One region of the Paenibacillus rhizoplanae genome, then DNA from elsewhere that is predicted to be linked to it. Evidence: a T-box and tRNA genes for the amino acid it is inferred to sense, from the RefSeq annotation. Region 1 holds a T-box; the other holds one or more tRNA genes.
The links. A T-box is a leader RNA that pairs with one kind of tRNA and senses whether it is charged. The one in region 1 lies ahead of ACFSX3_RS25010 (arginine--tRNA ligase), so its partner is inferred to be a tRNA-Arg.

Region 1 (16,149 bases):
GAATTCACCGGAAATGGGCCGAATGAGGAGCACAAGTGCACCTGAATTCACCCAGAAGTGAGCTAAATGAGTAATCAGGTGTAAAAGTGCACTTGAATTCACCCAGAAGTGAGTTAAATGAGTAATCAAGTGTAAAAGTGCACTTGAATTCACCGGAAGCGGGCAAAATGAGAAAATGAGGTGCAGAAGTGCACCTCATTACGCCAGATGCCTCCAGAAGTGGGCGGATGGAGAAGGGGGGAGCCGTGCAAGCTGCACGGACCCGCATAGGTTCCTGTTCATTCATCCGCTAGAGTAGTTGGTTCTTAAGATGATAGAGACTTAGTGTGTCTACATCCGCTCGGGCTTAGGCAGACCGAGTACGTCGAGCGCCTCGCCCAGCGTATCGGTGAAGCTCCGGGTCAGCCACAGGCGGAAGGTGATGCTGGCTTCACCGCCTTTTAGAATCGGACAAGCCGAGTAGAAGTTGCTGAACAACGAGGCCAGGGAATAGGCATAGTTACAGATCGTATTCGGCGTAAGCTCCCGGCTTGCTGTGTAGAGTGTGTCCTGCCACAAGCTGAGCTGTCTGAGCAGAGCAAGCTCAGCTGCTTCGAGCTGCGCCGGGAACAGCGGCACGCCGCCAACGCCAGACTCGCCAACGCCGAACTCGCCAACGCCAGACTCGCCAACACCGTTCTCGCTCCCGCCGCTCTCGCCCCCGCCACCCGCCGCAGCGGCCTTACTAAGCACGCGCTGCGCCCGGGCGTAGGCATACATCAGGTAGACGCCGGTGTTGCCGGAGATTTCCATTGCCTGCTTGAAGTCGAACACAATCTCGGTGCCCAGATTGAAGCGCAGCAGGTAGTAACGGATGGCAGCGGTGGCGATGAGCCGGCTGGACAGGCCGTTTTTGTCCGAACGGGTGGATTCAATCATGTCTTCCATGAGCCGGACCAGCTCGGTTACCTTAATGCCGACTCCCTGGCGCCCGGACATGGCGTAGGAGCTTTTGCCGCTGGAGGTATCAATGCCCAGCCCTGCCGCAGAAGCGGGACTCAGCGAGACCACCCCATAGCTGACATGATGCAGCGCGTCTGCCTGCACACCGAATCCCAGTGCCTTGAGCGCCTGCTTGACCATCAGCTGCGGATATTCCTGCCGGTAATCGATGACGTTCACGACCTGGTCCGCCCGTCCAAAAGGCAGAGCCTGTCCGCTCAAGCCGGTCGTCCACAGTCCGCTCTGAAATTCGCTGTAGCTGAAGTCCTTCTCCAGCAGTCCGAACTTCCACAGATGATAGGCAATGTCCTTGGCGGTATAGGTCAGAATTCCGTTCGAGCGCACCAGCACCTTATCCTTCTGATGCTCCTCCTGCGTGTCCGGTGCGGTGTCGTCAGCAGGTTGCTTCAGAATCCAGCAGCCTGCCAGCTTGCCTTCCGTCTCCTGCACGAAAATCTCCGTCTGCGACAGCAGCTCGAATGCCGAGGACCAGAAGCCCTCCTTCAGAATGCTGCTCTCCCACACCAGCAGATCGTAGTCAATGCCGAACCCCCGCATCTCCTCTACATGCTCTTTCACGATCTGCCCGGCGACGAGGTTGCCAATCCAGGCGGTATTGCCATGGCCCTCCTCCAGCGCATGAAGAATCTCGGTCCGCTTCTGCACCATCTCCGGCTGCTGCGCGTACGTTTTGTTAATCTCGGCATAGATGTCCCAGCAATAGTCCCCGAACCGGACATGGGCTCCCTCCAGCGGAACATTCAGCAGACCAGCTACGGTATCTGCCAGCTGATTGCCGAGATCATCCACATAGTTGTGCACCTCAACGGTATGGCCGGTCGCCCGCAGTACTCTCACCAGCGCATCCCCGATACAGGAGTTTCTCAGGTGGCCGATGTGCAGGCTTTTATTCGGGTTGACGGAAGTATGCTCGACAATCACCTTCAACCCCTCAGCACCCTTAGGCAGCGTGAAATTCCCCTTCGCCCGTGCCCAGGCCTCCCAATCCAGATACATATTAATAAACCCCGGCCCGGCCACCTCGGTTCTCAGCACCAGTCCCTGAACAGAGCCCGAAGCTTCGAGCTCGGCAACGATCAGCCCGGCGATAGCCAGTGGAGCTTTGCGCAAGGGGCGGGCGAGCTGCATGGCGATATTGCTGGAATAATCCCCGTGGTCAGCACTCGCCGGCTGCTCCAGGGCAACATTTACTTCTGCGATGGCGGGCACGCCCAGGGTTAACGCGATTGTGTGAACAGACTGCTTCAGACTTTCTTGGATAAGCTCACTTAGCATTGGCATGAATAACAACCTCCTGAATAAAATAACGACAAAAAAAGCCTTCATCTCCTAAGAGACGAGGCTTGTGCGCTCGCGGTACCACTCTCGTTGCTGAGCCTGACGGTTCAACCACCTTACAGGTTAACGGTCCTCGGCCGGGGCTTCCTACTCTAAGGTTCAGAAGTCCATCTCACGGGTGCGCTTCATGGTTCTAATCTGTACCGGCTTCCACTTTCCCGGCTCGCTGGGGACTAGATATAAGACCATTACTCTCCCGGTCATCGATTGAATATGGATTTGTATCAGTATAGCGAATTTCTGGAAGAAAGCAAGAGCAGATTAGCGTGCAGCAGGAGTCCTCCGGTTAAGAATTACACATCACTAGGCGCCCCTGTCAGATTCTTGATGTCCGTTGAACCGTAAATCAGCAGCATAATTACAATGACCAGCAGGAGTCCGCCGGCAAATCCTTCTCCGTCAAAACTGTCCATAGCCCCGTTCCCTCACTTTCACTTCCGTATGTGTTCAGGTGTTTTCGGCTTTCTTTTTCAAAGCGGTCATGATCTCGTTCAGCGTCAGGCTGCTGTTGTCATCGAGGAAGCTGACCAGTTTATCGACGTTGTCACTGCTTAGCTCGCTTAAGGTTTTATATTTGCCGACCAGACTGACGAACATCGACGCGTCCGTGTACATCTGGATAGAGTCTACTTTCAGCTTGCCGGTCAACAGAAGGGCAGCTACGGCAAATTCAAGCCCTTTTGGCGTTTGGGTTTTGGAGCTGGGCGGCGTTTTTTTGGCGGCGGGCTTCTTTCCTTTTCCTGGAGGGGGCATGGGAGTCCCTTCTTCCGTTCGGCGTTCGTCTGCAGAAAGCGCGGCCCATGGGCAGTCTTTCCTTATTCAAAGGATATGCGTGCCTGCGGTCATTGGTGATTAGGCTCAGGCCTGTGTCCACACCGTTATAGGAAAGTCCGAATATGAATATATCGTACTTTGACACTAGAACTTCAAGGGAGGACGATACAGGATGGCGATTTTATCAACAGGACCGATAGAGAACAATGCCGTTTCGGGAGTCAGACCTACGCAGACGGTGACGGTAAGAATAGTGAAGCGGAGTGCCCCGGGCAGCGCTACTATTAGTATTCAAGGGTATGTGCTGGGCACCACCAGAACGCTGTATGTCAGTGAGGTGATTGAGGTTGCTTCGAATCAAGTGGTAACCCGGGATTTTTTTGCCGATCTGAATGCCTATGAATTTGTGTTCATCACTGGAGAAGTAGACGAAGATGAGCTCGGAATATCCGTGTGGGGCAAGACATCAACCGGCCAGCTGGTGAATGCACACCGTGTAGTGACGCATGAGAAATTAAGCTCAGACGTATAGAGGGTTAGGGTATTATTCTGGACTTGCCAGTTGTAAAATGAAACAGGGACCTTTCAGAGCTACTCGCTCAGAAGGTCCCTGTTTAGATTTGCTAGAGCAGAGGGGGGCTACACCAGGTTGTTCAACTCAGATGGAGAGGATCTCACGGATATCCTGCTCGCTCAGGCTCGACAACGCCTCCTGCCCCGGCTGGATCACCTCGTCAATCAGGTTTTTCTTTTTCTGCTGCAGCTCGTACATTTTATCCTCCACCGTACCCTGGGCTACCAGGCGGATGACCTGGACGATCTTTTTCTGCCCGATCCGGTGGGCGCGGTCGGCGGCCTGCTGTTCAACCGCAGGGTTCCACCACAGGTCATAGAGAATGACCGTGTCAGCGCCGGTCAGGTTGAGGCCGGTGCCGCCTGCCTTCAGCGAGATCAGGAACAGGTCGCGCTCGCCTTCATTGAAGCGGCTGCACAGCTCAACCCGCTGGGAGGCCGGGGTCTGTCCGTCCAGATAGAAATGCGGAATCCCGAGCAGCGCCAGCTCGCGCCCGATCATGCCAAGCATCTGCGTGAACTGCGAGAAGATCAGCATCCGCTTGCCGGAGCTGCGGCATTCGTCGATGATCTCCAGCAGCTGCTCGAATTTGCCGGAGCCCCCGGTATATCCGTCTACGAACAGGGCCGGATGGCAGCACAGCTGGCGCAGCCGGGTCAGTCCGGCCAGCACCTTGATCCGGCCATTGCCGAAGCTGTCGCTGTCCAGATGCTTGAGCGCTTCTTTGCGCAGCCGGGCCAGGTAGGCGACATAGAGCCGTTTCTGCTCCGGCAGCAGTTCGGAGGCCTGGATGGACTCGATTTTGTCCGGCAGCTCCTTCAGCACATCGCTCTTCAGGCGGCGCAGCAGGAAGGGGCGGGCGCGTCTGGCGACCGTCTCCCGGGGCAGGTCATGGAAGGCCTTCTTCCCGGGGAACAAGCCGGGGAAGACGACGCTGAAGATCGACCACAGGTCCTCCAGCGCATTCTCCACCGGTGTACCCGTCAGCGCAAAGCGGTAGCGGGTCTGAAGCAGTCTGACCGCCTGTGAAGTCATAGTCTCATGATTCTTGATCATCTGTGCTTCATCCAGAATGAGCGTGTGGAACGACCGCTTGGCATACTCGTCCACATCTCTGCGCAGCAGCGGGTAAGAAGTAATAATGACATCATGCCCGGCCGTGTTCCGCACGGTCCGGCTGCGCTCACCGGCGGTGCCGTCGGCAATGACCGCCTGAATCTCCGGGGCGAAGCGCTTCAGCTCGTTAAGCCAGTTATAGAGCAGGGAGGCAGGCGCTACAATAAGTGCAGGCACGCCGCTCTGCCGGATGTCTTCCAGCATAGAGAGCAGGAAGGTGATGCTCTGCAGTGTTTTGCCGAGGCCCATATCGTCCGCCAGAATCCCGCCGAAGCGGTAATGGGCCAGCGTCCTCATCCACTGGAAGCCGTACTGCTGATAATCCCGCAGCACAGAAGCGAGACTCTCGGGTACAGGGAAGTCCAGATTCTCGGGACTCGCCATATTAGCCAACAGCCGCCGGAAGGAGCGGCCGGTCTGGATGTTCTCTCCCTGGACGGTGCCCGCATGGAGATGGAGGGCGCGGACCAGCGGCAGGGAGAACTCCGTACTTCGGATATCCACGCTGCGGACGCCCAGCTCGTTCATCAGCGCGACAATTTCCTGGAACTCTGCGGTATCCAGCGGGAGCAGGGCTCCGTCCTTGAGCCGGTGGTATTTACGCTTTTCCTGGAGAGATTTCAGGACCTCTGTAATATCCTTCTCCGTGATGCCCTCCATGGCGAACTTGAAGTCCAGCCAGTCGGTCTTCTCGTTCCAGCTCAGGCTGACCTTGGGCGCAGCATGCTCCGTAAGCACCCGATCCTTGACCGCAGTGGTCGCATAGACCTGAAGCAGCGGTTCCAAGAGCGGGATGGTATGGTGCAGGAAGTCGAATTCCCCGTCCTCGTCACGCATGATATATCCGCTCTCCGTCCGCGAGAAGGACTCATGCGCCATCAGGTCCAGAATCCGCCGCTCCGCTTCCCCGTCCCGCATCAGAATGACCTCGCTGCTCCGCTCATGCGCCTTCTCCTCGAGCGGGTTGATCACAATCCCGCCGTACTGGAATTCCAGCCCGGCCAGCAGCCGGTCCCTCACCCGGTCCAGGTATAGCCTGGCGTGGAGCTGGGTCTGGACGATGCGGTCTGCTATAGCGCCCGTAATGCTTACCCTGCCAAGCTTCTTCAGCCCGGGAATGACCGTTTCCATGAAAGGCTCCATCTGCTCGGGCGCAATCGCCAGGCTGTCCCGCCGGCTGCCGCTGAGCATCCGCTTCAGCTCGGAGAGACGCCCGCATTCCTGCGCCGGGAGCTTCAGCAGCCTGCCTTCAGTCAAGACCAGCCCGTAGCTCTCCAGAATCGTAAGCTGCTCAAGCCCCCGGACATCCAGCCGGTAGCCTTCCTCCTGTGCCTGGTCGAACTGGAAGCTAAGTGGCAGCGGCTCCTCCGAGAGGGACAAGCGCTCAAGCAGAAGCTCTCCATGTTGAAGGCGTACAGCAGGCGCTGCTTCTAGTGTGGGATACAGACTCTCCCAGAAAAAAGGGGTCACCGGCAGCAGCCGGTCATTTCCCGGAAGGCTGGAGCCGGTAGCATACGGATTGTTGAGTCTGTTGTAGACCTTCTCATTCTGCATGATCTCAATCAGCTTCAGCAGGACCTCATTATCTTCCTTAGAGAAGCTGTGCAGGGCGGGATCATAGCTGAAATGCGCTGTGAACTCAAAAGGCTCGCCCCGGTGAACCTGCTCCAGAAAAGGTCTGATCTTCTGCGCGATATAGAGGCGCTTAGGACCCAGCTTCATTTCAATTCCAAGCATCGTGCTGCTGTAGCCGATGGTGAAGGGCCGGCAGATGAACTCGACCTGGAGCGGTGTCCGCAGATCGATATACGTGCCTGCACCGCTTGGCCGCTGCCGCCCTCCGGTGAATATTCCGAGCATGCTGCTCACCAGCTGGCGGTCTCCGCTGCGCTCCCTGTGCTCTGCCCCGGAGGGGCCGGGGCTGCCTTGCGCCAGCGGCGGACTGCCAGCCCTTGTAGGGTAAGCCTCCTCCGCATCTGCCTGCATATCCTCAGCCGGTTCAGCTCCAGCAGCCCGGCTGCGGTAGAGGACCATCACCAGCGCCGCCGCAATATGCTTGCAGAAGGGTCCGCCGTGATAGTACGCCGGGCACGTGCATTCTCCCTGCACATCCCCGTCGCTGTCGATAAGCAGCGCAATCTCATGGCTCTCCAGCCCATGAACCTCAGCGCGGTATTTGGAATATTCGTCTTCCTCGGTATGCTCTGTATAGACAAGGTCCACCTTATGGGCATGATAATAAGCCATCCCCTGATCAAAAGCGGCATTGCCGCACAGCAGCTTAATTACCCGCTCCGGCACCTGAAAACCCACGTATACTCACTTCCTTTTATTGCTTCTGTCTAAGCCATACCTCGGCATTATGCCGTGCCTTAAGATTATCCATTCCCGCCGATCCCGTGCAGGATGAAGCTTACGGTCTGTTCAATCTCTGCCTCATCGTCCCAGTCCTGCTCCGGCATCAGCAGCAGCCGGACCAGCAGGTAGCCGACAATCGCTGAGATCGTGAAGCGGATGATCGCAGGAGTAGGCGCGTCAATCACCTCGCCTTGCGCCTTGAAGTGCTCGGTGATTGTAGTTACACGCTCCAGAACCTGCTCGAAAATATTCTCGGTCAGCTGCTCCTTCAGCGCAGGCTGGAAGGGGATCTCCTGAATGAGAATTTTGACGATTTTCAGATTCCTGCGGACGAACTCCAGCCGGTTCAGCATGAAGGCCTTGAGAAAGGCTTCGTAGCTCTCGAACGGCACATCCAGCACACCGCTGAAGTTGCGCAGCACGAACGGGGCAATCATCCGGCTCATGGTAGGGACCACGATGGCGAGCAGCAGCTCTTTTTTGGTCCGGTAATAACGGAAGATCGTGCCTTCGGCCACGCCGGCCTTCTGGGCAATCTCACTGGTGGCGGCTGCCGAGAACCCCTTCTCTGCAAAAACATCAATCGCCGCCCGCAGAATGGACAGCTGCTTGGGCGTGACCTGCTCCTTCTCGCTGAGGTCCAGCAGCTCCTGGACCCACTGGTCTTGCTCCAGCTGCCCCTGATCGGCAGCAGGGTTATTCTCCATCAATAGAACCTCCAGACTCTTGCAGTTCCTCCTAGTGTACCATAGCCCGTTCACCCTTTACATTCTGCGGTGCTTGCGCAGAGCCAGCACATTCAGCAGCATGAACAGCAGGGAGAAGGCGATCAGCATGAACACATCCCCGGCGATATCACTCCAGCCTCTGCCGCGTACCATGATATCCATCAGTGCCTGTGAGCCGTAATACATGGGAGTGGCGAGTCCAATGCGCTGGAGCCAGAGCGGCAGGGTATCCAGCGGAAACAATCCGCTCAGGAAGATCTGCGGCACAATGACCAGGGGGATGAACTGGATCATCTGCAGCTCATTGGCGGCGAATGCCGAGAGCAGGGTGCCGAGCGTCAGCGCCGACATCGACAGCAGCAGCGTCATCAGCAGCACGTAGCCGAAGCTGCCCGTCATCATAATCCCCAGCACCTGGATGGAGAACCAGGAGATCAGCAGGGCCTGGAAGACGGTGAAGATGCCGAAGCCGCAGACATATCCGGTGACGATCTCCCAGCGCTTCAGCGGGGTGGAGAGCAGACGCTCCAGCGTGCCCGTGGTCCGTTCGCGCAGGAAGGAGACACCGGCAATCAGGAAGACGAAAAAGAAGACAAACACCCCGATCATAATCGGCCCAAAGCGGTCAATCGTCTTCATATCCTCCGCGCCGTAGAGGTAGCTGATCTGCGGCTGGAGCTGCCCGCCGCCTGGCGCTTGCGGCCGGAGGCTCTGCGCAGCTTCCTGGAGCGCCATGATCACAGCGCGGTTAGCCGCCGGATTGCTGCCTTCAAGGACAACAGCGGGAGCGTCTCCCTTCATGGTAAGGAGAGCATCGATGTCGCCCGCCTTCAGGGCGGCCTGCCCGGAAGCTTCATCGGCATAGCCGGTAACCTCAGCCTGCTGGGCTTCCAGCGCTGAACTGAACACTGCCGCGCCGCCGGAGACGCCGATCTTCGGCTCATAAGCATCGCTGCCGAACACCAGGCTCATGAGGCTAAGCACCAGCAGGGGAGCGATGAACATCAGCGCCATGGTTCTCCGGTCATGGATGAACTGCTGCAGAATTCTCAGGGTAATCGCCCGGATTCTCATCGGCGTACACCTCCATAGTAGAGGAAGGCTTCCTCAATGCTGGCAGTGCCGGTAGCCTGAAGCAGTCCGGCCGGAGTATCGGCCGCCAGCAGTACACCGTCCCGGATCATCGCCAGCCGGTCACATTTCTCCGCCTCATCCATCACATGTGTGGTCAGGACAATCGTTGTTCCCTTGCGGTTCAGCGCCTTCAGCTCCTTCCAGATGGACTGGCGCAGCACCGGATCGATGCCGACGGTCGGTTCATCCAGCAGCAGCAGCGGCGGCTCGTGCAGCAGGGCAATCGCCAGGGACAGGCGGCGCTTCATGCCGCCGGAGTATTGGTCCACCCGTTTGCGGAGATGCTCCTGCAGGTTCACCAGCTCCATCACATCCCCGATCCGCCGCGTGCGGTTGCCGCCCTTCAGTCCATAGAGAGCGGCGAAGAACTCCAGATTCTCCTTGGCGCTAAGCTCGGTATACAAGGCATCCGACTGGGCCATATACCCGATTTGCTGTAGCATGGCAAGCTTCGGCATCCGCACACCCAGCACGGTGACCTCACCGGAGGTTACCTCGTCTATGCCCGTAAGCAGCTTGACCAGCGTGGTTTTGCCGGAACCGGATGGCCCCAGAATCCCGAAGGTCTCTGCCTGATTCACCTGTAGCGTAATATCCTTTAACACGGTTTTATTGCCAAAAGCCCGGTTCACATGAGTAACCGCAATGACAGGCTTTCCCTGATCCATGACAATCTCCTCCATCCGTCCGAATAATGAGTGAGCGCTCACTCATTATATTAATGATTCCTTGTTCAAAAGTAAATAAAATTGTAAGGATTATCCGTTACTCCCACCCTTCATCCGGGTAATAAAGAGGACATCCTATGTTTACCGGCATCCTGCAACCCAATTCACTAAAGGCGGTGGAATTATGGCTGGACATAAGCTGCTCCTTCCTCTAGGCGTGCTGCTGGCTGCGGCTGGACTTAGCGGCTGCGGCGATGCGGACAAGTCGGCTGGTGGCGGACGGTTTCATACCTTGGCAGACGAGAAGACTGAGGCAAGGCAATATCTGCCGGAGGACCTGCCGATTCCCGAAGGGGCAGGCATTACTTTTACCCAAGGTGAACAATCAGAGGGGAAGAAATCCTCCATGCTGATCTATCAGACGAAGGAGAGTATGGCCGCTCTTGGAACTACATATCAGAAGTATGTAAGAGAGAAGGAGCTGGAACGCGGGACAGAGATTGTGGACAGCCGCAACCTGCTGATTAACGGTAAAGTGAACGGCTCCTATTCGTATTCTATTATTGGCAGCCCCTCGGATTCAGAGCGCGGCGGGAACGAGATTATCGTGACATGGATTATGAATTAACACAGGGTTTACAATAGGCCGGTCCGGGAAGATTCCCGGGCGGGTCTTCTTTAGTTTGGGCTTGTAATTATTTGTACAGTTAATATTTCCATAACATTCCTCCGCAACAGAATTGACACTCGTAGACGAAAATAACATTAGCAGTTACCTATAGGAAAAGGGTGAATCTAATTGAAGAATAGTAAATGGATCGGCGCGGCTCTGGCTTCCTCACTTCTCATAACAGGGGGAGCTGTTAGCGTTCTGGCTACAAGCAGCCATGTAAGTGCAGCAGCCGTGAAGACAGCCACAGCCGTAGAGGGCAGCATGACCTGGAGCATCAACGGTACGCCGGTTGCACTCAGCACCATCAACAGCGGCGGGTACAAGCTCTATTCATTAAGCCAGGTAGCCGCAGAGCTGGGAGCAGGACTTGTGCACGGCAGCAGCGGAATCCAGCTCAATGACAGCAAAGGTCTACATAGTGTACAGATCCAGGCTGGTGTGAAGAGCTATCAGGTGGATGGCGAAACCCTGGAATTCACAGTGGCCCCGGTTGTGCGTAACAGCAAAACGTATGTGGAGCTGACGAAGCTGGTTACGGCGCTTGGCGGTGAGCTTGCGGCCGATGACCATACGATCCTGAGCTTCGCCCGGCCCGCCGGTTCATTTGACACCCTTCACTGGAGCGCTGACGGTGGCCTGATTGCGAATCAGAGCGACGCTGAATCCACCCTGCTCTATAAATTTACCCAAACTCCAGGCAACTATGATCTGTTCTCTTCCAGCGAAGGTGCGGTGGATTTCGCAGTCTCTGCCGACCAGCAGTGGGGCGCATTCAGCGATGAGACCGGCCAGCTGAAGCTGATCAACCTGTCCACCGGTCTAATCAGTTCGCTCGGCAAGGACACCAGCGTGAAGACAGATATCGTGTGGTCCAGTGACGGCAAGACGCTCTATTTTGTCCAGGGCGACAAGCAGGAGAAGCTGGCACAGATTTCAGTAGAGACCGGAGAGGTCAAGGCTCTGCTCGAAGATAAAGTAGAGAACAAATCGGAGCTTCGGATATCGGCAGACGGCAAAAGCGCAGTGTACATTGTCAACATCACAGGTACCGCGAAGAATGATGCCGACAGCACAGAAGATTCACTAACCGTAGACTTCAGCAAGGCCGGAGAACAGCTCTATAAGCTGGATATTACCACCAAAGGTGCTAAGCCAGTAGCCTTGACTACTACACCAGACAACAAGCTGTATCCTGAGATTCTGGCAAACGGCAGCGTGTCCTACCTGAGCGCGGATGCGGACGGCAATGCCGCTAACACGCTGAAGCTGATTACAGCAGACGGTAAAAGCACAGATGTTGCCCTCGGTGCAGAGGCGAACTGGTCCACAGGGGTTAGCACGGGCCTCGTTGTCTCCGGAACTACAACGGACGGCAGCACGGTAATCTACTCTATTGCAGGCAGCGCAGCTCCGGTTGAACTGTACCGGACAGCCGAAGATGTATCGGAAGTAGCGGTATCGGCAGACGGCAGCAAGCTGGGGATCATCAGCGACGGCAAGGTACTGGTCATTCAGAACGGCAAAGCACTGCAACTGTCAGGCTCACCGGAAGCTGTTAATTAAACACAACATTTATCGGCGCACACCGCCGGGAGGAGAATTCAGACATGAAGATGTTCAAAAAATTCACAGTTACAGCACTCACCGCAGTTATCGCGGTTACCGCATCCTTTGCAGGGGTAGCCGCAGCAGCGGACAGCCTCAAGGGTAAAATCACCGTTAACGGTTCTACGGCTCTGCTTCCGCTGACGCTGCAGGCGGCCAAAGAATTCCAGAAGCTTCACCCTAAAGTGAAGATCGCCGCTTCCGGCAAGGGCTCCGTGACCGGACCGCAGGCCGTGAAGAAAGGCATTGCCGATATCGGAGCCTGCGACTGGGATGCCAGCATTGATGTTCCGGGCTTCAAGGCCTTTGACGGCCAGGTGGCGAATAAGGTCGCTGTGATTCCTTTTGCAACCATCGTTAATAAGAATGTCGGAGTAGACAACCTGACTACAGAGCAGCTCAAAGGCATCTACGCCGGGAAAATCACGAACTGGAAAGAGGTCGGCGGATCGGATGCGAACATCGTAGTGATCACCCGTGCCTTCGGCTCCGGGACCCGCGTGAACTATCAGGCCAAGGCGCTGGGCGGCGGAGACATCGTGAAGAAAGAGAAGAACTACAAGGAAACCGGCTCCAGCGGCGACATGAAAACAGCTGTAGGTACAACGCCTAACGCTATTGGATACATCGACCTTGTCTATGTAACCGGCGGCGATATCAAGGCTGTGAAGTTCAACGGTGTAGAAGCTAACACGGATAACGTAATCAACGGCTCGTACAAGATCTGGGCTTACGGCTACTATATGACAAAGGGCCAGCCGACCGGCGCGACCAAAGAATTCATCGAATATGTACAGAGCAAGAAGTTCCAGCAGGGCTCGCTCAAGAAGCTGAAGTTCATTCCAATCTCTGCTATGCAGTCCTAAGATCCTTGAACCAAGCAGGCACAATAGATTGATAGGTAACAGCGGCCAGCTCCGGGAAATACGGGGTTGGCCTCTTACAGGAGGGAAAGTATGGGGGCACCGGTTCATGGCCTGACAGCGAAGATACAGACAAGCCTAGAGGAAGTTAAACGTAACACCAAGCGGCACCGCAGACATCTGCTCGGCAACAGCATCTCCCGTTATTATTTCTTATTCAGCATCCTCGCGCTCTGTCTTGTGCTGGGACTAGTTATTGTATTCATCGGCAAAACGGCGCTGCTGCTCTTCACCCGCATCTCCCCGCAGGACTTCTTCTTCTCGTTCAACTGGACGCCGGAAGACGAGGCCTTCGGCGCCGCCGCCTTCATCGTAAATACATTGTCGCTTACCGCGCTGACCCTGGTCATTGCCGTGCCCATCTCGGTCGGGATGGCTGTGCTCTGCGCAGAGATTGCCCCGAAATGGCTGAAGAGCTTCATCCGTCCGGTGCTCGATCTGCTGGTCGGTATTCCTTCTATTGTATACGGCTATCTGGGCTTGACCGTGCTGCTGCCCTTCCTGCGCAGAGTCAGCGGAGAAGGTCTGGGAGACGGACTGCTCGCCGCCGCACTCGTGCTGGCATTAATGGTGCTGCCAACGATCTGCCGGATCAGCGATGATGCCATTGTTGCGGTGCCGCGAAAATACCGCGATGCTGCCTATGCGCTCGGCTCGACCCGCCTTCAGGTCATTATGCGTGTCGTTCTGCCCGCTGCCAGCCGGGGCATTATCTCGGCGGTGATTCTTGGCATGACCCGCGCAGTCGGAGAGACCATGGCGGTGGTGATGGTCATCGGTAATACGCCGCAGCTGGCGAAGAGCCTGTTCGCGCCCACCTCGGTGCTGACCAGTAATATCGTGATGCAGATTTCCAATGTGGAATTTGACTCCACCTGGAACTACTCGCTGCATATGATGGCCTTCCTGTTGCTGCTTATCTCGTTTGTGCTGATTCTGATTATCCGGCTCCTGGGCCGCAAACGGAGGGATGCCTGATGAACGGATTCACCCGCACACGCCATACGGCCAGAGCCCAGCGGCGTAATAAAATGGCGACCATCGGCTTCTACACGCTGGGCGTTCTGGTCATGCTGCTGGTCTTCTGGCTGCTGTTCACCATTCTGAGCAAAGGCTTGCCTTCACTCAGACCTGACTTCCTGCTCAAGCAGCCGGAGGAGATCGATCCCGGCGGCGGGATTGGTCCCGTCCTGTTCAACTCCTTCTATATCCTGTTCATCTCCCTCCTGATCTCCGTTCCGATCGGGATCGGTGCAGGGATCTATATGGCGGAGTACGCGCCGGATAATGCCTTCACGGGTGCGCTCCGCATCTGCGTGGAATCCCTGGCCTCGGTGCCGTCCATCGTGTTCGGCCTCCTGGGCCTGGCGATCTTCGCCGAGTACTTCGGCGTCGGCCTGACGATCCTCGGCGGGGGAGTCAGCCTGGCGCTGCTGAATCTGCCGATGCTGGCCCGCGTCACGGAGGAAGCGGTACGCGCGGTTCCCGGCGAGATCCGTGAAGCCGGCTATGCCCTCGGCATGACGAAGTTCCATGTCATCCGCAAGGTCGTCGTGCCGGTAGCCCTTCCGGCGATCGTCACCGGTGTCTGCCTGGTGGCCGGACGCGCCTTCGGGGAGTCGGCGGTCATTCTCCTGACCGCCGGACTCAGCACCTCCGGCGAGATGTGGGATTTCAACCTGTTCTCCCCAGGCGAGACTCTGGCTGTACATCTGTGGTATGTACAGTCTGAGGCCATTGTCGAGGATGCGCGGCAAATCGCGGATAAGTCTGCCGCCGTGCTGGTCTTTGTCGTGCTGCTGATTAACTTTATGTTCCGCTTTCCGCTGTGGCTGGGTAACCGCCGCCGGGGGCGCTGATCCTAAGAACGGAAGTATTCTTACGCTAATGAACAGGCTGCCTGCTGTGGAGGAATCCACACGGGCAGCCTGTTTGCTGTGAAATGGAGGAGTCTTTGGATTGCTCATGGAAGCTCTGAAACTTAACTCTGAGTCTCCTATCCCCCCGTCTGGATATGTTATAATTCGACTAAATAGGTGCAGGCTGGACTAGCCTGTGCCCATCCAAGGAGAAGGAGGAAGAACGCTGTGAGTACGCAGAAGAAGAGCCGCCGTAAGCCGAACCGGAAGCAGACGACCGCTTATCCATTGAACACGCCGCTGCCAAGACCGGAGTTTCTAGCCATTCTGCAGGCAGCCGATGAGATTATCGCCGCCGGAGGGCGTACGCTTTTGGCCAAGATCCTGAAGGGTTCGAAGGAGAAGAAGCTGCTTGAACTCGGCCTGGATCACACTCCCGCCTATGGCTTCTACCGCGAACTGACGATGGAGCAGACCCTGGAGAAGGTGGACGTCCTCATCGAAGCCGGGTATCTGAAGACCGAGCTGTCCGGGAAGCTTCCCCTGATCGAGTTCACCGTCTACGGCTGGACCGTCCGGCGGGAACGAAGAGCGGAGGAACTCCTGCGGGAGTGGGAGAACTGGCTGGACCAAGGGATCACGCCGGTCAGTATGGAGTATTTGAAGGACCGGAACCGGGGGATGATTCTGATGTTCCTGTTCAAAATCCTGTGTTCCGGTGCCCGGAAATACATTCCTTTTTTACAGCAATGGCAGCCCATAGAGTTCAGGAAGGTACAGGCTGAGATCAGGCAGGTAATAGCAGACCTGAATGAGCGCGAACGGCTGGTGGAGATGGAGTGGCATGAGCTGCTGCGGGAACGTGCGCAATCACTGATTGTACGTTCGCGCGATCCAGTGCTGCTGCAGTGTGCGGAATGCGGCTATCCGTATGTATTCGATCACCTTGATTTTAGCTGCTACCGGGCAGATGGCATTTATTTTCCTGAGAAGTGTCCCGATTGCCGGCATCAGGAGGAGTCCTTGCATGAATAGGCTTGAACTGCGAACGAAGGTACGCCATGTGGTCAATGAAATCGTTTCGGAGAAGGGTTTCGTAAGTCCCCTGGATGTATTCTTGAGGATCGGGAAAATCACTCCTAAGCTCGTAGAAGAGTGGCGCTTCGGAAGAGTGCCATATTTGGAACGTGTGCTTCAGGGCAATCTGTCTCAATTCAGCTTTATCATGTCGCTGCTTCGCGAGAACGCGCGGGAGCTTCATTTGAAGCCGTCTTACACCGCCTATATGAGGTGGGGCAAAGGCCCGAAGCGACCGCTCCGCTTTTCAAAGTCCGGAGATCCCAATGTTGAGAAACATTACGCTACTCATTATGTGCCGGCTAAGCAGGAGGTACCTC
Region 2 (16,169 bases), on a different contig from region 1:
TGGAGGCAACGTCCATACCGAGGAATACGTCAACGCCTGGTTTGTAACCGGCTTTTTCGATCGCTTCGATAATGGTAGTGATTGCTTCTTCATTGGAACCAAGGTTCGGTGCGAAGCCGCCTTCGTCGCCAACAGCTGTGTTCAGGCCTTTGGATTGCAGTACGGACTTCAGGTTGTGGAAGATTTCCGCACCTGTACGAAGAGCTTCTTTGAAGCTTGTAGCGCCTACAGGAAGAACCATGAACTCTTGAACGTCGATGTTGTTGTCGGCATGCTCACCACCGTTGATGATGTTCATCATTGGTACTGGAAGAGTCTTGGCGTTGAATCCGCCCAGGTATACATACAAAGGAATGTCCAGAGCAGTTGCAGCAGCGCGTGCTACAGCCATGGATACAGCCAGGATTGCGTTAGCGCCCAGCTTGCCCTTGTTATGAGTTCCGTCCAAAGTGATCATCAGCTTATCGATGCCCACTTGGTCAAGAGCGTCCATACCAATTACTTCTGGAGCGATAATTTCGTTTACGTTCTCAACAGCTTTCAGAACGCCTTTACCCATGTAACGGGATTTGTCGCCATCACGAAGCTCTACAGCTTCATGAGCGCCAGTGGAAGCGCCGGAAGGAACGATAGCGCGGCCTTTAGCACCGGATTCCAGATAAACGTCAACCTCTACAGTAGGGTTACCACGGGAGTCAAGGACTTCGCGTGCATACACATCAGAAATAATAGTCATGTAAGTTTAATCTCCTTTTATACAATGGTTTTGGGATTACAAAAAACGGATGTCTTGCTTATTTGCGGCTGGCAATCATGGATTGTCCGGTCATTTCCGCAGGCTGCGGAAGTCCCATCAGATCTAGGATTGTCGGTGCCACATCTGCCAGAATACCAGCTTCACGCAGAACTACATCTTCGGTGGTAACGATGAACGGAACCGGGTTGGTGGTATGGGCTGTGAACGGACGGCCGTTCTCATCAAATACCATATCCGCATTCCCGTGGTCAGCAATGATAATAGCAACGCCGCCCTTGGCAACCACCGCATCCACAACTTTGCCTACGCATTCGTCCGTAACTTCAACTGCCTTAATCGTAGGCTCCAGCATGCCGGAGTGTCCTACCATATCAGGGTTAGCAAAGTTCAGGATAATGGCATCCTGTCTGTCTGCTTCGATCTCCGCTACGCAGGCCGCCGCCACTTCGTATGCGCTCATCTCAGGCTGCAGATCATAGGTTGCCACTTTGGGCGAGTTGATCAGGATACGGGTCTCACCAGGAAGCTCCTCATCGCGTCCACCGCTGAAGAAGAAGGTCACATGAGGATACTTCTCGGTTTCCGCAATACGCAGCTGCTTCTTGTTCTGCTGAACCAGTACTTCACCGAGCGTGTTGTCCAGGTTCTTCGGGGAGTAAGCCACGAAGCCTTGAACGGTCTCACTGAAGGTAGTCAGGCATACGAAGTGCAGGCCTTGCGGGAACTTAGGACCACGGTCGAAGCCGCGGAAATCCGAGTTCGTGAACACTTGTGACAGCTGAATCGCACGGTCAGGACGGAAGTTAAGGAAAATGACGGAATCGCCGCTCTCCACTGTCGCCACCGGGTTATTCTGGCTGTCCACAATCACACTTGGTTCCACGAATTCATCGAACACAGAATTCTGGTAGGATGCAGTAATGGCCTGAAGGGCATCGGTATATTTAGGGCCTTCGCCATATACCATTGCACGGTAAGCCTTCTCTACACGTTCCCAGCGTTTGTCACGGTCCATCGCGAAGTAACGTCCGGATACCGTAGCAATCGTACCTACGCCAACCTCTTCAATCTTGCCGACCAGATCCTGAATGAACTTCTGTCCACTGTCAGGTGCTACGTCACGGCCATCCATGAAGGCATGAATATAAACTTCATGCAGATCTTCTTTTTTGGCCAGATCGAGCATGGCGAACAGGTGATTGATGTGGCTGTGTACACCGCCATCGGATACCAGCGCATAGAGGTGAAGCTTTTTGCCGGTTGACTTAGCGCTTCTTACGGCAGCCACCAGCGTCTCGTTATCGAAGAATTCTCCATCACGGATCGACTTGTCGATACGGGTCAGGTCCTGGTATACAATTCGGCCGGCTCCAATGTTAAGGTGCCCTACTTCAGAGTTACCCATTTGGCCTTCCGGCAGACCTACAGCTTCGCCGCAAGCGGTTAGCGTAGTATTCGGATATTGCTTCAGGTAACGGTCGTAGTTCGGCTTGTTGGCTTGGGCAACGGCGTTGCCCTCATCCGTGTTACGCAATCCGAAGCCGTCCATGATAATCAGTGCTACAGGTCTTGGAGCTGACATCCTTACTTCGCCCCCTCAACGAGTGAAACGAAGGAAGCAGGCTGCAGGCTGGCACCGCCGACTAGAGCGCCGTCGATGTCGCTTTGACTCATGTACTCCGTTACATTCTCAGGCTTCACGCTGCCGCCGTATTGGATACGAACCGCTTCCGCTGTTACTTCATCGTACAGACCTTTAACAAGGGTACGGATATAAGCAATAACTTCGTTGGCATCCTGGGAAGTGGAGGATTTACCTGTACCAATCGCCCAGATTGGCTCGTAAGCGATAACTACGCTTGCTGCCTGCTCTGCACTAAGACCGGCAAATGCAGCTTCTGTCTGAACCTTACATACGTCCTTAGTCTGATCAGCTTCACGCTCTTCAAGCTTTTCGCCTACGCAGACAATTGGAGTAATGCCGTGACGGAATGCCGCATGCATTTTTTTGTTGACGATCTCGTCCGTCTCACCGAAATAAGCACGGCGTTCGGAGTGGCCGATAATAACATACTCTACGCCAAGATCTTTCAGCATTACGCCGCTGATCTCACCTGTATAAGCGCCGTTATCTTCGAAGTGCAGGTTCTGTGCACCAATTTTGATGGTGGTGCCTTGTACTGCTGCAACCAGTGCAGGCAGATTAGTGAATGGCGCGCAGATAACAGTCTCTACGCCTGCCACTTCCGCCTGGCCTTTGATTTCAGCGATGAAGCCTTCGGCTTCCGGAACAGTTTTGAACATTTTCCAGTTGCCTGCAATAATAGGTGTTCTACTCATAGTGATGTATTGCCTCCCTCTTCGGTATTACTTGTCGTTCAGTGCTTCTACACCTGGAAGAGCCTTGCCTTCCATGAACTCGAGCGATGCGCCGCCGCCAGTGGAGATGTGATCCATCTGGTCTGCGAGGTGGAATTTCTCAGCAGCTGCTGCGGAATCTCCGCCGCCGATAACTGTGTAGCCTTCAGTAGTTGCGCAAGCCTGAGCTACGGCAATAGTACCTTCAGCAAATTTATCGATTTCAAATACGCCCATAGGTCCATTCCATACAACCAGCTTGGAGTTTTTGATAATATCGGCATAGATTTCACGAGTCTTAGGACCGATGTCCAGACCTTCCCAGTCTGCAGGAATCTCTGTTACATCTACAATCTTGGTGTTGGCATCTGCACCGAACTTGTCAGCGACAACAACGTCAACCGGAAGCACGAAGTTCTTGCCCAGCTTCTTAGCTTTCTCGATGAATCCAAGCGCTGCATCAATCTTGTCGTTGTCTACCAAAGATTTGCCGATTTCGTAACCTTGAGCCTTGGTGAACGTGTAAGAAAGGCCGCCGCCAATCAGTACATTGTCAGCCAGAGTCAACAGGTGGTCGATAACGTCAATCTTGTCTTTAACCTTGGAACCGCCGATGATGGCAGTGAAAGGACGTTCCGGGTTAGAAAGCGCCTTGCCGAGAACGGACAATTCCTTCTCCATCAGAAGACCGGATACTGCAGGCAGGAAGTGAGCGATTCCTTCTGTCGAAGCATGGGCACGGTGAGCTGCGCCGAATGCGTCATTGACGAACAGGTCAGCCAGTTCAGCGAACTGCTTAGCCAGTTCAGGATCATTCTTCTCTTCGCCTTTGTAGAAACGGACATTCTCAAGTACAAGCACATCGCCATCATTCAGTTCAGCGATTTTCGCTTTTACCGCTTCGCCAATCGCCTCATCAGCTTTAGCTACCGGTTTGCCGAGCAATTCAGACAAACGGACTGCAGCGGATGTCAAACGCATGGAATCAACGAATTCGCCTTTAGGACGACCCATATGGCTGGCCAGAATGACCTTTGCACCGTTCTCAATCAGGTATTTAATTGTTGGAAGGGTTTCGCGGATACGGGTATCATCAGTGATCTTGCCGTCTTCCACTGGCACATTGAAATCTACACGCACGAATACGCGTTTGCCTTTTACTTCTACATCACGGACACTTTTTTTGTTCATGATTAACATTTCCTCCACACCCAAAATTGGTTCCTTCACGAAGCCATTTCACACGAATCCATTTGATTTAGAAAGAGCGGAAACAGACTTTCCTTGTTTCCGCTCTATTGTACTGCTTATATGAAATCGGTCTTATTTAGCAAGCTTAGCGAATTTCTCCAAAGTACGAACCAGCTGTGCAGTGTAGGACATTTCATTGTCATACCAAGCAACAGTTTTAACCAGCTGTTTGTCGCCAACAGTCAGTACTTTAGTCTGAGTTGCATCGAACAGGGAACCGAAAGTCATACCCTTGATGTCGGAAGATACGATTTCATCTTCAGTGTAGCCGTAAGTTTCTGGGTCAGAAGCTTCCTTCATGGCTGCATTGATTTCTTCAACGGTTACGCTCTTATCCAGAACAGTAACCAGTTCAGTCAGGGAACCTGTAGCTACAGGCACACGTTGTGCTGCACCGTCAAGTTTGCCCTTCAGGGCTGGAATAACCAAGCCGATGGCTTTAGCAGCACCGGTAGTGTTAGGGATGATATTCTCAGCAGCAGCGCGGGCGCGTCTGAAGTCGCCTTTTGCGTGTGGAGCATCAAGAGTATTCTGGTCACCTGTGTAAGCGTGGATAGTAGTCATCAGGCCTTCGATGATACCGAATTTGTCGTTCAGAACTTTGGCCATAGGAGCCAGGCAGTTCGTTGTGCAAGATGCGCCGGAGATTACAGTTTCGGAACCGTCAAGGATGTCATCGTTAACGTTGTACACAACTGTCTTCATGTCGCCTGTAGCTGGAGCGGAAATAACTACTTTCTTAGCTCCGCCTTTCAGGTGCTTCTCAGCGGCTTCTTTAGTTGTGAAGAAACCAGTACATTCCAGAACGATATCAACGCCAAGCTCGCCCCAAGGAAGTTCTTCAGGGTTGCGGTTCGCCAGAACCTTAACATCTTTACCGTTAACTTTGAAGAAGCCGTCATGCACTTCAACATCGCCTTGGAATTTACCTTGAGTTGTATCATATTTAAGCAAATGAGCAAGCATCTTAGCGTCAGTCAAGTCATTGATTGCTACCACTTCGATACCTTCTACATTTTGAATACGGCGGAATGCAAGGCGTCCAATACGTCCAAAACCGTTAATACCAACTTTTACACTCATTGAATAGTTCCTCCTAGATTTCGTTTTATTTATTCAAGACAGGCCGTAAGGCTCGTCAAGACAACAATGTTAAGTATAATGCATAAACCCTTTGCGCGCGCCCCATTTAATGGAATCTATAGGACCTTTTGTAGCTGTGTGTCGATTTCCTTACCGATTTCGACAGCAGCCGCCTCGTCGATGACGAGAATATCCTCTTGCCCGAACCGCAGCATCGCATGAATGGCCTTCGCCTTGCGTTTGCCTCCGGCAATACCGATAACGACTTCTGTACGGATAATGTCTTCCAGGCGCAGCCCCATGGTCAGCATAGTGTGAACCACTTCGCCGTCCTCATTGAAATAGTATCCGAAGGATTCGGCTACAGCGCCCTCGCCCTGAATCTCTGAGATCGTCCCGGAGTCCAGCTTGCGGCGGTGGGTCATTTCAATGGCATCACCTATTCCATGTACAATAATACGCGATCTGCGGATAATTTGTACAATCTCTCCAATATTGGAGTCCTGCGCAAGCGACTGATAAGCATCTCCGCTAAGCAGATCGGGCACATGCAGCAGACGGTAATTGGCGCCAATCCGCTTGGCTATGGTTGAAGCAATGGTGTTGGCCTGTATCTCCATGCTCTCTCCCAGTCCTCCACGCGCCGGAACGACCCAGGCGTCCTTATAGGAAAGGGGGAGCGGCGGGCTCAACTGATCGGCCATCTCGGCCAGGGTTGATCCGCCGGTGACGGCAATCGTGTCGTCACTGCGCAGGACGCTGAGCAGTGCCTTGGAGCCTGCGCGCCCCAGTTCACGCTTGGTGAACGGCGATGTCTCACAATCGCCAGGTACCACAATTACTTTGGTGAGACCGTACGTAGTACGAATTTTCTCTTCCAGATCATCCAGGCCGAATAGGCTCTTGGCGATCGGCTCCAGCAGGTCAAGCAGTCCGCGACCGGCATCGCTAATGCGCATACCGACGCTCTCGATCTCAATGAGCCCCTGCGATTTCAGAAGATCCGTCTCGGCACGCAGCACCCGCTCGGTCATATCAAGCGATGCGGCTAACGTTCTGCGCCCAATAATATCGGACAGCATGATCTGATGTAGAATCGTATACCGTCTCTTAAGGGTTTCCATGAGATCAGGCAGAAGCTGCTTTTGGATTTCCAATAGATTACGCATGCTTTCACTCCTGCAACTTCGTCTTTCTCTTATCCCTTGTTCATGGTCTCAAAATGTCCCGGGTTAACTTTTTAAGTCCCACCCTTATTCTACCCAAAACTGACGCCGAGTGCAAGTGTTCCGAGACTATAATTCTCAGCCCGCTTTCATCTTATACATGGGCTTGTCCGGCGATCTACAGGCTGGAGGCGCTCTTCTCCATGTCTTTCACCTATCTTTATGAAATAGAGAAAAACTATTTCCTGCTGGATGCTTAATACACATTGCTTTTATCCGGGATGTGTATTATAATAATTTCTGTTGCGCCCGTGGTCCAATGGATATGACGTAGGCCTCCGAAGCCTGAGATCCAAGTTCGATTCTTGGCGGGCGCGCCATTATTTTCAAGTTTGTACATAATTTAGTGACGATTATATTATATTTAACCAATGAGCCCACTTAAGGGCTCTTTTTTTTGAAAGTAAGTTTGACTTTCTTTGACTTTTTGTTTGAATTTGTTTATCATGTGGTTAATACGGTAACAGTAAAAATGAACACATTCGAAGCACCAATTTCAAGGAGGTTTTCCACGTGAGTTATATTCCTATGGTAGTAGAACAGAGCAACCGCGGTGAGCGCGCTTATGACATCTATTCCCGCCTGCTGAAGGACCGCATCATTTTCCTTGGAACGGAGGTTAATGACGTGGTAGCCAATTCCATCATCGCACAAATGCTCTTCCTGGCTGCCGAGGACCCGGATAAGGATATTCACCTGTATGTAAACAGCCCCGGCGGTTCCATCACAGCGGGTATGGCTATATTTGATACAATGCAGTACATTAAGCCGGATGTCTCCACCATCTGTGTAGGTATGGCTGCTTCCATGGGAGCGTTCCTGCTGAACGCCGGCGCCAAGGGCAAGCGCTTCGCCCTCCCGAACAGCGAAATCATGATTCACCAGCCACTCGGCGGTGCTCAGGGCCAGGCTTCGGATATCGAAATCCGCGCCCGCCGCATCATCAAGCTGCGTGAGAAGCTGAATCGTATTCTGTCCGAACGTACGGGCCAGCCGATTGAGAAGATCGAGAAGGATACCGACCGCGATTACTTCATGAGCGCTGCAGACGCTGCTGAATACGGCATCGTGGACAAGGTAATTGAGAAGACCCTGCCAACAGGCGTATAAGTACCCGCTCCAATGAATACACAAAAAGGCTGCAACAGACCGGTCAGGTCCCGTTGCAGCCTTTTTGTTATGCCTATACATGAGCTACCTCAAGCCCCCGTACCCCAGGGCATCCAGCTTGCCTGCGATTACGCGGTAGCCTCTCCCGTTCGGGTGAATATGGTCCAGGAACAGCAGCCCCCGCTCATTACCGGCAAATTCATGATATATCGAAGCAAAACCTACGTTATTACTGTTGTAGCCTGACGCATAGCGGTTAAATTGCCGTACCCATTCTGTTGCTTCGTCCACCTGAGGGTATGGATTGTAGAGGCCTACCAACCGGATGATATAGGGGCTGCGTGTACCTGCTTTGAGCTGTGTAAGGGTGCCCATGATGTCGCTGTAATTGCGCTTGCAATCCCGGAGCGCCTGCTGCAGCAAGCCCTGGAATTCACCGGGCCTGGGCCCCGCTGCCCGGGCTGCCTTAATCAAGTCATTGCCGCCAATGGACATCGTAATGATCTGCGCATCCTTCACTGCTGCCCGGTAGACATTAGAGGTCCTCAGCCGCTGCTTCAGTCCCCCGGTAGTCAGACCGTTAACGCCAAGATTCGCCGGCACCACCGGCGTGCCCAGCCTCACTTCCGCCATCCGGCGGTAGATGGGGACAAAACCATTCCCGGGCAGCGCCCCGAAGCCGGTTGTGAGTGAATCTCCGATAGCCGTATAGGCATAGACCATAACCTTCCCTCCCCGTTATAAGCTGCTTGCCTCCTATAGCTTATGAACAACCGGGTGAAGTGGTAACGGCAGGGCAGGCTGAATAGGCCCTGCACATGAAGAATGCCCCTGCTTCTCCCGGAGGAGATGCAAGGGCATCCTGGATAATCGAATTTATTATTTCAGCGCTGCAAACGGACTGCTTCCATCCGGCAACAATTCCTTGAAGCCGAAGGTGAATTCCGGGAAGCCTGCGGCATATGCAGTGTATTCGTATAACTGGAAGAAGAGCACCGCTTTGCCGTCTTTTAGATAGAAGTACTTCTCGGTATTCAGGCCGTTGAACCCGCCCAGATATCCTCCGTTAGCTTTGATCTCGGTGGCCAGCTTGGCATTAAGCTGTTTCTTGTAATTAGGGTTGGCCCCGAACAGGTCGCCCAGCAGCAGGCGTTTACCGTCTTTGAGCGAGAAGGTGAAGGCATTGCGGTAAGTCATCCCATGAGCACCGCCGGTATACCCGTATTGATTAGTGATCAGGCTGAGCACGCCATCCTGGTTATACGTGACCACATAACCGCCTTCGAATTCATACGGCCGGTCATCCTTCGACCGCTTGGAGATTTGATCCTCAGCATCCTTCGCATAGCTCAGAACGGTCTGCTTGATCAGATCATTGATTGCCTTCTCTGCTTCTGCACTTGCCAGGCCACTGACCTGCGGATAATCCAGCTTGATTGGCGCATCCTTATGATCCTTCACATAGCTCACAGTCTTGATCGTTATGGCATTCTGCGTTTTTTTCATTACATTCAGCCGTCCTGTAGCTGCGCTCCAGTCCCCTTTATAGCCCATGTAATCACTTAACAGTTCGAATGGTACATAGAGCCGGTTATTCAGTTGTTTGCCCTGATATTCGCCGATATAATAGTTGTTCACACTGATCATAATGCCGTAATCCATGTTCGCCAGCTTCATTTGCGCAGTACCTGTTCCTATGGAGTAGGTCTTCTCCGCTTTATCATAAGAGAGCGGCATCCCCAGCGCATCGCGCAGGAAGGTTACCGGCACCCATACTTTTCCCTCTTGAACAATCCCGGTCTGCGTTACGGCCTTACCGTTTACCTTCAGTACTACTGAAGAGGAGTTGGCCTTGACCTGTGCGGCCGCTGGAGCAGCTTCCGTAATGCCTGCCTGAAGTACTCCTGTGCCTCCTAGCAGGATTCCTGCTGCGAGCATCCCCGCACCCCATCTGCGCATGTATTTCTTTGAGTTCGAATTCATTGTTATTTCCCCTTCCACCTGGTGGTATGATTAGTCATGATGTGTGTTCCTTCGTATCACTGTTCCTATTATAGTAAAAGAACGCGCGGGGGATGTTACAATCCGCCTTACAGTTTCTTAAGGTTTGCCGTGATTATCTAAAGATCCTGTTACCTCAATTTAAACAAATTGAGAGCTTTACATAGCGCATATGTGCATATATATACATTCATATAATTATATAAAAGCGCCTGCCCCGCTATAACAGCAGAGCAAGCGCTTCTTAGAAAACATTTTATTTCAGTTCATACGTTACACTCAATTGGGTAGTGACCTTAACCTGCCCGGGCTCAACAGAGCTGCCAGCATTGTTATCCATGGACATCTTTTGTACAGAGGCCGCTTCAGCATAGACTACCGGATGGTTCCCGTCATCGCTCTGCACGACAGTGACTACCTGACCCAGTCCGCGCTTGGATGCTTTGGCGATAGCAGATGCTTTGACATCTGCATTCTGCATAGCCTTCTCAATCGCCTGGGCTTCAAAAGCCGATGGATCTTCAATGGCAAACCGCACATTGCCGATGTTGTTGGCCCCAGCTGCAGAAGCAGCATCCAGCAACTGTCCGACCTTCGTCAGATCCCGGTAGGATACCTGCAGGGTGTGCTGGGCGTTATAGCCTTTTACCTTCTGGCCGTCCTTCTCACTGTAAGTGTAATTAGGCTGTACGTAGAACTGGGTGCTCTGAATGTCCTTGTCCGCAATGCCCCAAGTGGTCTTGAAGAGGGCGTTCAGCTTGGTGATCTTCGCCGCTGTGCCTTTCTGCGCTTCTTGCGCGGTATCGGCAGTGGTGCTCACCCCGATGGAGAGATACGCGATATCCGGCTTGATCGACAGCTCGCCCTTGCCTACCACGTTCACAATATTCTTCTGCACCTCGTCGGCGTAAGCCTTTTCAGGACCCTTCACCACTCCGCTCAACCCCATTCCTCCAATCATCAAGCTCGCTGCCAACAGTACCGACCCAATCGATTTACCCCATTTTCTCATGCTTGCCATCTCCTTTCGATTCGTTTAAGTGTTATTACCCTCTAGACGGGACAGCATGGTAAAAGTTGCATGAGCGATGTACGATATTTATTTTTTATTTCTTCCCCGTCCCGATCCAGAACCGCCGGATGACATTTCCGTCCTCCTCTATATATTCGCTATCCTCGATACCGCCATTCCTGCGGATTGTCCGTTCCGATGCGGTGTTGATGGCATTGCAGCTGCATCCCATACCTCTCCTCACCACTAAGCTGATATGAAAAAAAGCCCCTAAGGGCTTTCGGTAAAACAGTGTAACATTTATTGATTCTCGAGCTCTTCCTTGCTTACCAGACTGGTCAAAGCGGTTACAGCCTGTTCCGCATCTGCGCCGTCTGCGCTGATATAAATCTCCGTACCGGAACTGATCGCAAGGCTCATAATGCCCATGATACTCTTGGCGTTCACTTTTTTATCGTCTTTTTCCACGAAAATCTCCGACGAAAACTTATTAGCTTCTTGCACAAACAATGCTGCCGGCCGAGCATGGAGCCCCGTCTTCAACCGAACAACTACCGGGTGCTTTGTCATGAAACGCTTACCCCCTATTTGAGATCTGCCCAAAAATTTCACATTAATTTTATAATATTATATCATTATAACGCATACCGCACTAGAAAAAAAATAATCAGCCGCCGCGGACCTTGTCCGCCAGCTCATCGATTTTGCGCAAACGGTGGTTCACACCCGATTTACTGACTGTCCCGCCCAGCATATCCCCGACTTCCTTGAGGTTAATATCCGGGTGAGCCAGTCTAATTTCGGCAACCTCCCGCAGCTTATCCGGCAAGCTTTCCAGACCCACCTCGCGCTGCAGCAGCTTGATGTTCTCAATCTGGCGTACCGCCGCACTGATCGTCTTGTTCAGATTGGCCGTTTCGCAGTTCACAATCCGGTTAACCGAGTTGCGCATATCGCGCATGATCCGCACATCCTCGAATTTGAACAGCGCCTGATGAGCGCCGATCAGACTGAGGAATTCGATGATCTTCTCGCCTTCCTTGATGTATAGGATGAAGCCTTTTTTGCGTTCTATGCAGCGGGCATTCAGGTGAAATTCACCAGCCAGCTCAACGAGCGCTTTGCAGTGCTCCTCATACATGGAAGCGATTTCCAAGTGATACGAAGAGCCCTCCGGGTTATTCACCGAACCGCCGGCCATGAAGGCCCCGCGCAGATAGGCACGCTTGCAGCAATTCTTGCCGACAATCTCCTCATCAATCCCGTCCGTGAAAATAAAGCCCTCAGAGACAATCCGCAGATCCTTCAGGATCTCCTGGACCTGGTTCGGGATTCTTACAATATAGACGTTATTCTTCTTCAAACGCATTTTTTTACGCACGAGCAGCTCGATATGGACCTGGTAATATTTCTTAAGCAAAGAATATACCCGCCTTGCAATCGCGGCGTTCTCCGTCGAAATGTCGAGAACCACCTTTTTGCTCGAAAGCTGCACCGTACCATTCATTCGGATCAGCGCTGACATTTCTGCTTTCTCGCAGCAGGGCGGGCTCTCGACCATCGTCAGCTCTTTTTTGGTAAGGGCCGCAAAAGACAAGGGGCTCACCTCTTTCATGTTAACTCTTTCTGTTAATCCAATCCTGCACCAGCTGGAAAATATGATGACTCAGCTTATCTGTATCATGCCGCAAATAGGTTTTGAATAATACCAGTTTATCGGCAATCACCTTATAACCGTTGCCGTCCACGGCCTCGCGGTCGAGCTGCACCGGACGGGCGCCCTTCTCAGCATATTTGAGCTGAACCTGCTCCGGGATCTCTCCGTCATTCACGATCACATAATCGAACAGATGCAGCCCAATGTGGTCATATACCGCCTGAAGATGGTCATTAACTGTATAATTATCCGTTTCGCCCGGCTGGGTCATCACATTGCATACAAAAATCTTAATCGCCTCTGAAGCCACTACGGCCTCTGCCAGCTTCGGCACCAGCAGATTCGGTAGAATGCTGGTATACAGACTGCCCGGACCGAGCAGAATAGCGTCTGCGTTGCGGATAGCCTCCAGTGCCTCCGGCAGCGGCTCTACATCCACTGGCTCCAGGAACACGCGCTTGATGACGCCGCCCGCCTCCGGAATTTTGGATTCGCCGGTAATCAGCGTGCCATCCGCCATCTCGGCATGCAGAATTACGGCCTCTCCAGCCGCAGGCAGCACCCGGCCGCGAACAGCGAAGAGCCGGCTGAGTTCCCGGACTGCCGTAACGAAATCCCCGGATATGTCGGTTAACGCAGCCAGAATCAGATTGCCCAGGCTGTGTCCTGCTAAGCCTTCTCCGCTGCTGAAGCGATACTTCATAATCTGCGCCATCAGAGGCTCAACGTCAGCCATAGCCGTAAGTACGTTGCGGATATCCCCGGGCGGCGGCATCTGCAGCTCACTGCGCAGAATTCCGGAGCTTCCCCCGTCATCTGCGACAGTTACGATCGCTGTAATATCCAGCGGCTTCTCCTTCAGCCCCCGGAGCATTACGGAGAGTCCGGTACCGCCGCCCATCACGACAATCTTCGGACGCTCTCCTTGTTCTTCAGCCACTATTCATCCCTTCTCTCATCAATGCCGGTCGCGTTCAGAATCCCGGTGGCTGACTGCTACCGTTTCCGTCTCACTAACCCCCAGCATTTTGCCCAGATATTCAGCTATCGCTACCGAACGATGTTTGCCGCCGGTACAGCCGATACCGATAATAATCTGCGATTTGCCTTCCTTGCGGTATTGCGGAATAAGGAATTGAAGCATGTCTAGCAGCTTGGTCAGAAAGGTCTGCGTTTCAGGCCATTTCATCACATAGTCATACACCTCGTTGTCTTGGCCTGTCTTGGGCCGCAGCTGATCCACATAATGCGGATTAGGCAGGAAGCGGACGTCGAACACCAGATCGGCATCAATCGGAATCCCATACTTGAATCCAAACGAAGTAATGTTAACCGAGAGGGTGCTTTTCCCGAGGTGGGAGAAGCGTGACACTATTTTTTCTTTGAGCTGGGCAGGCTTCATGCTGCTGGTATCCAGGCACAGGGTAGCTGAATTCTTCAGCTCCTCCAGCATCTGGCGCTCCATGCGGATGCCATCCAGCGGCATGCCCTTGGGAGCAAGCGGATGATGCCTCCGGCTCTCCTTGTATCGCTGTACAAGCACTGAATCTGTGGCGTCCAGGAAAAGGATCTCACACCCGATCGTTGACTCATCCTTGATGTAGGCCAGAGATTCCGACAGGGCGGTGAAAAATTCCCGGCCTCTAAGGTCGATGACCAGCGCCACCTTGGCGATTTTACCCTTGGACTGCTCAATCAGTTCAGCGAATTTCGGGATTAGCACAGGCGGAAGATTATCCACGCAGAAGAACCCCAGATCCTCCAGGCTCTGCACAGCAATCGTCTTGCCCGCACCCGACATGCCTGTAATGATAATTAGGGTGGCATGAGCAGGCAAGGTATGCTCGAGGTCGGTCATTACAGCATCCCTCCCTAAGATTAGTATATGAATAATTCCAGTCTTTTAAGAACGCAGCAGCAGACCAGCCGCTCCAATAATACCCGCATCATTGCCAAGTGCTGCAGGCACAATAGTAACTCCGGTCTGCAGCGGTGCAGGCGCCAGCTTAGCGAACACCCGGCGGACTTCATCAAAGAGAATATCGCCTGCCTTGGAGACCCCTCCGCCGACGATGAATACTTCCGGGTTCAGAACAGCAGCAACGGAAGCCATCGATTTGCCCAGATAGAAGGCCGCCCGGTTCACAATCCGCAGCGCAGCCTCATCGCCTGCCTTGGCGGCATCGAATACTTCCTTCGCGGCGATTCTTTCAACGGTGGACAAGGAGGTACGGTCCCCGCGTGCTACAGCATCGTTCGCCATGCGGATAATGCCTGTCGCTGAGGAAACGGTTTCCAAACAGCCCATGTTCCCGCAGCCGCACTGGATCGCTTCCAGATCGGGCACCACGGAGATATGTCCAAGCTCGCCGGCCAGACCGGCAAAGCCCTGATACACCTTACCATTAATAATAATACCGCCGCCGACACCCGTTCCGAGCGTATAGCAGACACAATTCTCTATGCCGCGTCCGGCACCGCTCCAGGCTTCGCCCAGTGCAGCCACGTTGGCGTCATTGTCTATTTTGACTGGCTTGTTCAGACGACCCTCCAGAATGGAACGGATCGGCACATCTCTAAATCCTATGTTGGGCGCAAGGATGATGATGCCTTCACGAATATTCGTAAATCCGGCGAGTCCGGCTCCCACACCGGCCAGCTGGTCCCAGGAATACGGAGAGTCTTCAACAATCTGGCGTACATACTTCTCGATATTGTCGATGACAGCCTCAGCGCCATCCGCAGTCCCTGTCGGACCCTCGTAAGTGTGCAGCAGGCTTCCCTCGGCATTACAGATTCCAACCTTAATCGTGGTACCACCTAAATCCACGCCAACGTAGATAAGTTCAGACATGTTACAAGCCACCTTTTTCTATGCTAAAATAGTTAATCCTACGTACCCACTATAATAGAAGGCTCCCCTGCGGTCAAGGAAAGGCGATACACCCGGGGCAATGGGCTTCAGTTCTTATTTGTTAACAAAAAGACTTTCTCACCAGGCAGGCAAGAAAGTCCGTTCATTCTCTTCTATTGTAGGGTGCCAGATACCTTAATGCTATTCGGACAAAATCCGCTTCTGGCCCTCAAGGGCCCGGATTGGTGCGATATTCTGGGTGAATTCCAGCGTCCCCATATAACGGCCGTCTGCATCCCGCACAGCGAAATAACGGATATAGATGAATTTATCCTTGATGTTAATCCAGAAATCCTCGGCATCCTTCACTCCGGCCTTGAAATCAGCCAACAGCTTCTCAACAACATGCACGCTTTGCGGCGGATGGCAGTTCTGCACGGTGCGGCCGATGACGGCCTTCGTCCGGGCGAAGATTCGTTCCTTGCCATGCGAGAAGTAGCGGACGACATCGTTCTCGTCGATAAAGGTGAGGTCGACCGGCAGATGATTCATCAGCGTCTCAAGCTGGTGGAGCGACAGCAGCCCGGTCTCGAACCGGATGAAGCCCTGCGGGGACAGACCTTCCCCTTCTTCCGCCGGAACACCGGCGCCCTCAGGCTCCGCCGCACGTTCCGGTATCCATTCTTGGTCCGGCGCTGTCAGGCAGAAGCCGATTTCATCGCTTTCGCGGGCGATTTTGACCCACTCATCCTCAGTCAGCTTATCCAGCGCCATCGGGAGCAGAATATTCTCTTCCTTGAAGATCATCTCATTGACTTCCTTAATGATCTCTTCCAGTGCGGCTGTAATCTGCCCACTGT

Region 2: it has a tRNA-Arg gene. The T-box ahead of ACFSX3_RS25010 (arginine--tRNA ligase) is inferred to sense a tRNA for this amino acid. The anticodon was not compared.

Annotation. Positions count from the first base shown of each region.
Region 1 is NZ_JBHUKY010000058.1:53,792-69,940, reverse strand. It holds gene ACFSX3_RS25010 (arginine--tRNA ligase) at 331-2,277, opposite strand; T-box leader at 2,332-2,553, opposite strand; gene ACFSX3_RS25005 (hypothetical protein) at 2,788-3,093, opposite strand; gene ACFSX3_RS25000 (hypothetical protein) at 3,287-3,646, shown strand; gene ACFSX3_RS24995 (DEAD/DEAH box helicase) at 3,773-7,117, opposite strand; gene ACFSX3_RS24990 (TetR/AcrR family transcriptional regulator) at 7,183-7,869, opposite strand; gene ACFSX3_RS24985 (ABC transporter permease) at 7,927-8,964, opposite strand; gene ACFSX3_RS24980 (ABC transporter ATP-binding protein) at 8,961-9,692, opposite strand; gene ACFSX3_RS24975 (hypothetical protein) at 9,877-10,320, shown strand; gene ACFSX3_RS24970 (stalk domain-containing protein) at 10,492-11,928, shown strand; gene ACFSX3_RS24965 (phosphate ABC transporter substrate-binding protein) at 11,973-12,836, shown strand; gene pstC (phosphate ABC transporter permease subunit PstC) at 12,927-13,871, shown strand; gene pstA (phosphate ABC transporter permease PstA) at 13,871-14,752, shown strand; gene ACFSX3_RS24950 (RQC-minor-1 family DNA-binding protein) at 14,981-15,787, shown strand; gene ACFSX3_RS24945 (hypothetical protein) at 15,780-16,149, shown strand, end outside.
Region 2 is NZ_JBHUKY010000041.1:3,803-19,971, forward strand. It holds gene eno (phosphopyruvate hydratase) at 1-736, opposite strand, end outside; gene gpmI (2,3-bisphosphoglycerate-independent phosphoglycerate mutase) at 795-2,339, opposite strand; gene tpiA (triose-phosphate isomerase) at 2,342-3,097, opposite strand; gene ACFSX3_RS22195 (phosphoglycerate kinase) at 3,125-4,306, opposite strand; gene gap (type I glyceraldehyde-3-phosphate dehydrogenase) at 4,439-5,449, opposite strand; gene ACFSX3_RS22205 (sugar-binding transcriptional regulator) at 5,566-6,618, opposite strand; tRNA gene ACFSX3_RS22210 (tRNA-Arg) at 6,921-6,995, shown strand; gene clpP (ATP-dependent Clp endopeptidase proteolytic subunit ClpP) at 7,189-7,785, shown strand; gene ACFSX3_RS22220 (GDSL-type esterase/lipase family protein) at 7,870-8,508, opposite strand; gene ACFSX3_RS22225 (PdaC/SigV domain-containing protein) at 8,665-9,768, opposite strand; gene ACFSX3_RS22230 (SIMPL domain-containing protein) at 10,043-10,798, opposite strand; partial or broken gene ACFSX3_RS22235 (GNAT family N-acetyltransferase) at 10,893-11,018, opposite strand; gene ACFSX3_RS22240 (HPr family phosphocarrier protein) at 11,099-11,368, opposite strand; gene whiA (DNA-binding protein WhiA) at 11,466-12,395, opposite strand; gene ACFSX3_RS22250 (gluconeogenesis factor YvcK family protein) at 12,415-13,356, opposite strand; gene rapZ (RNase adapter RapZ) at 13,414-14,313, opposite strand; gene ACFSX3_RS22260 (ROK family glucokinase) at 14,359-15,309, opposite strand; gene ACFSX3_RS22265 (DUF438 domain-containing protein) at 15,511-16,169, opposite strand, start outside.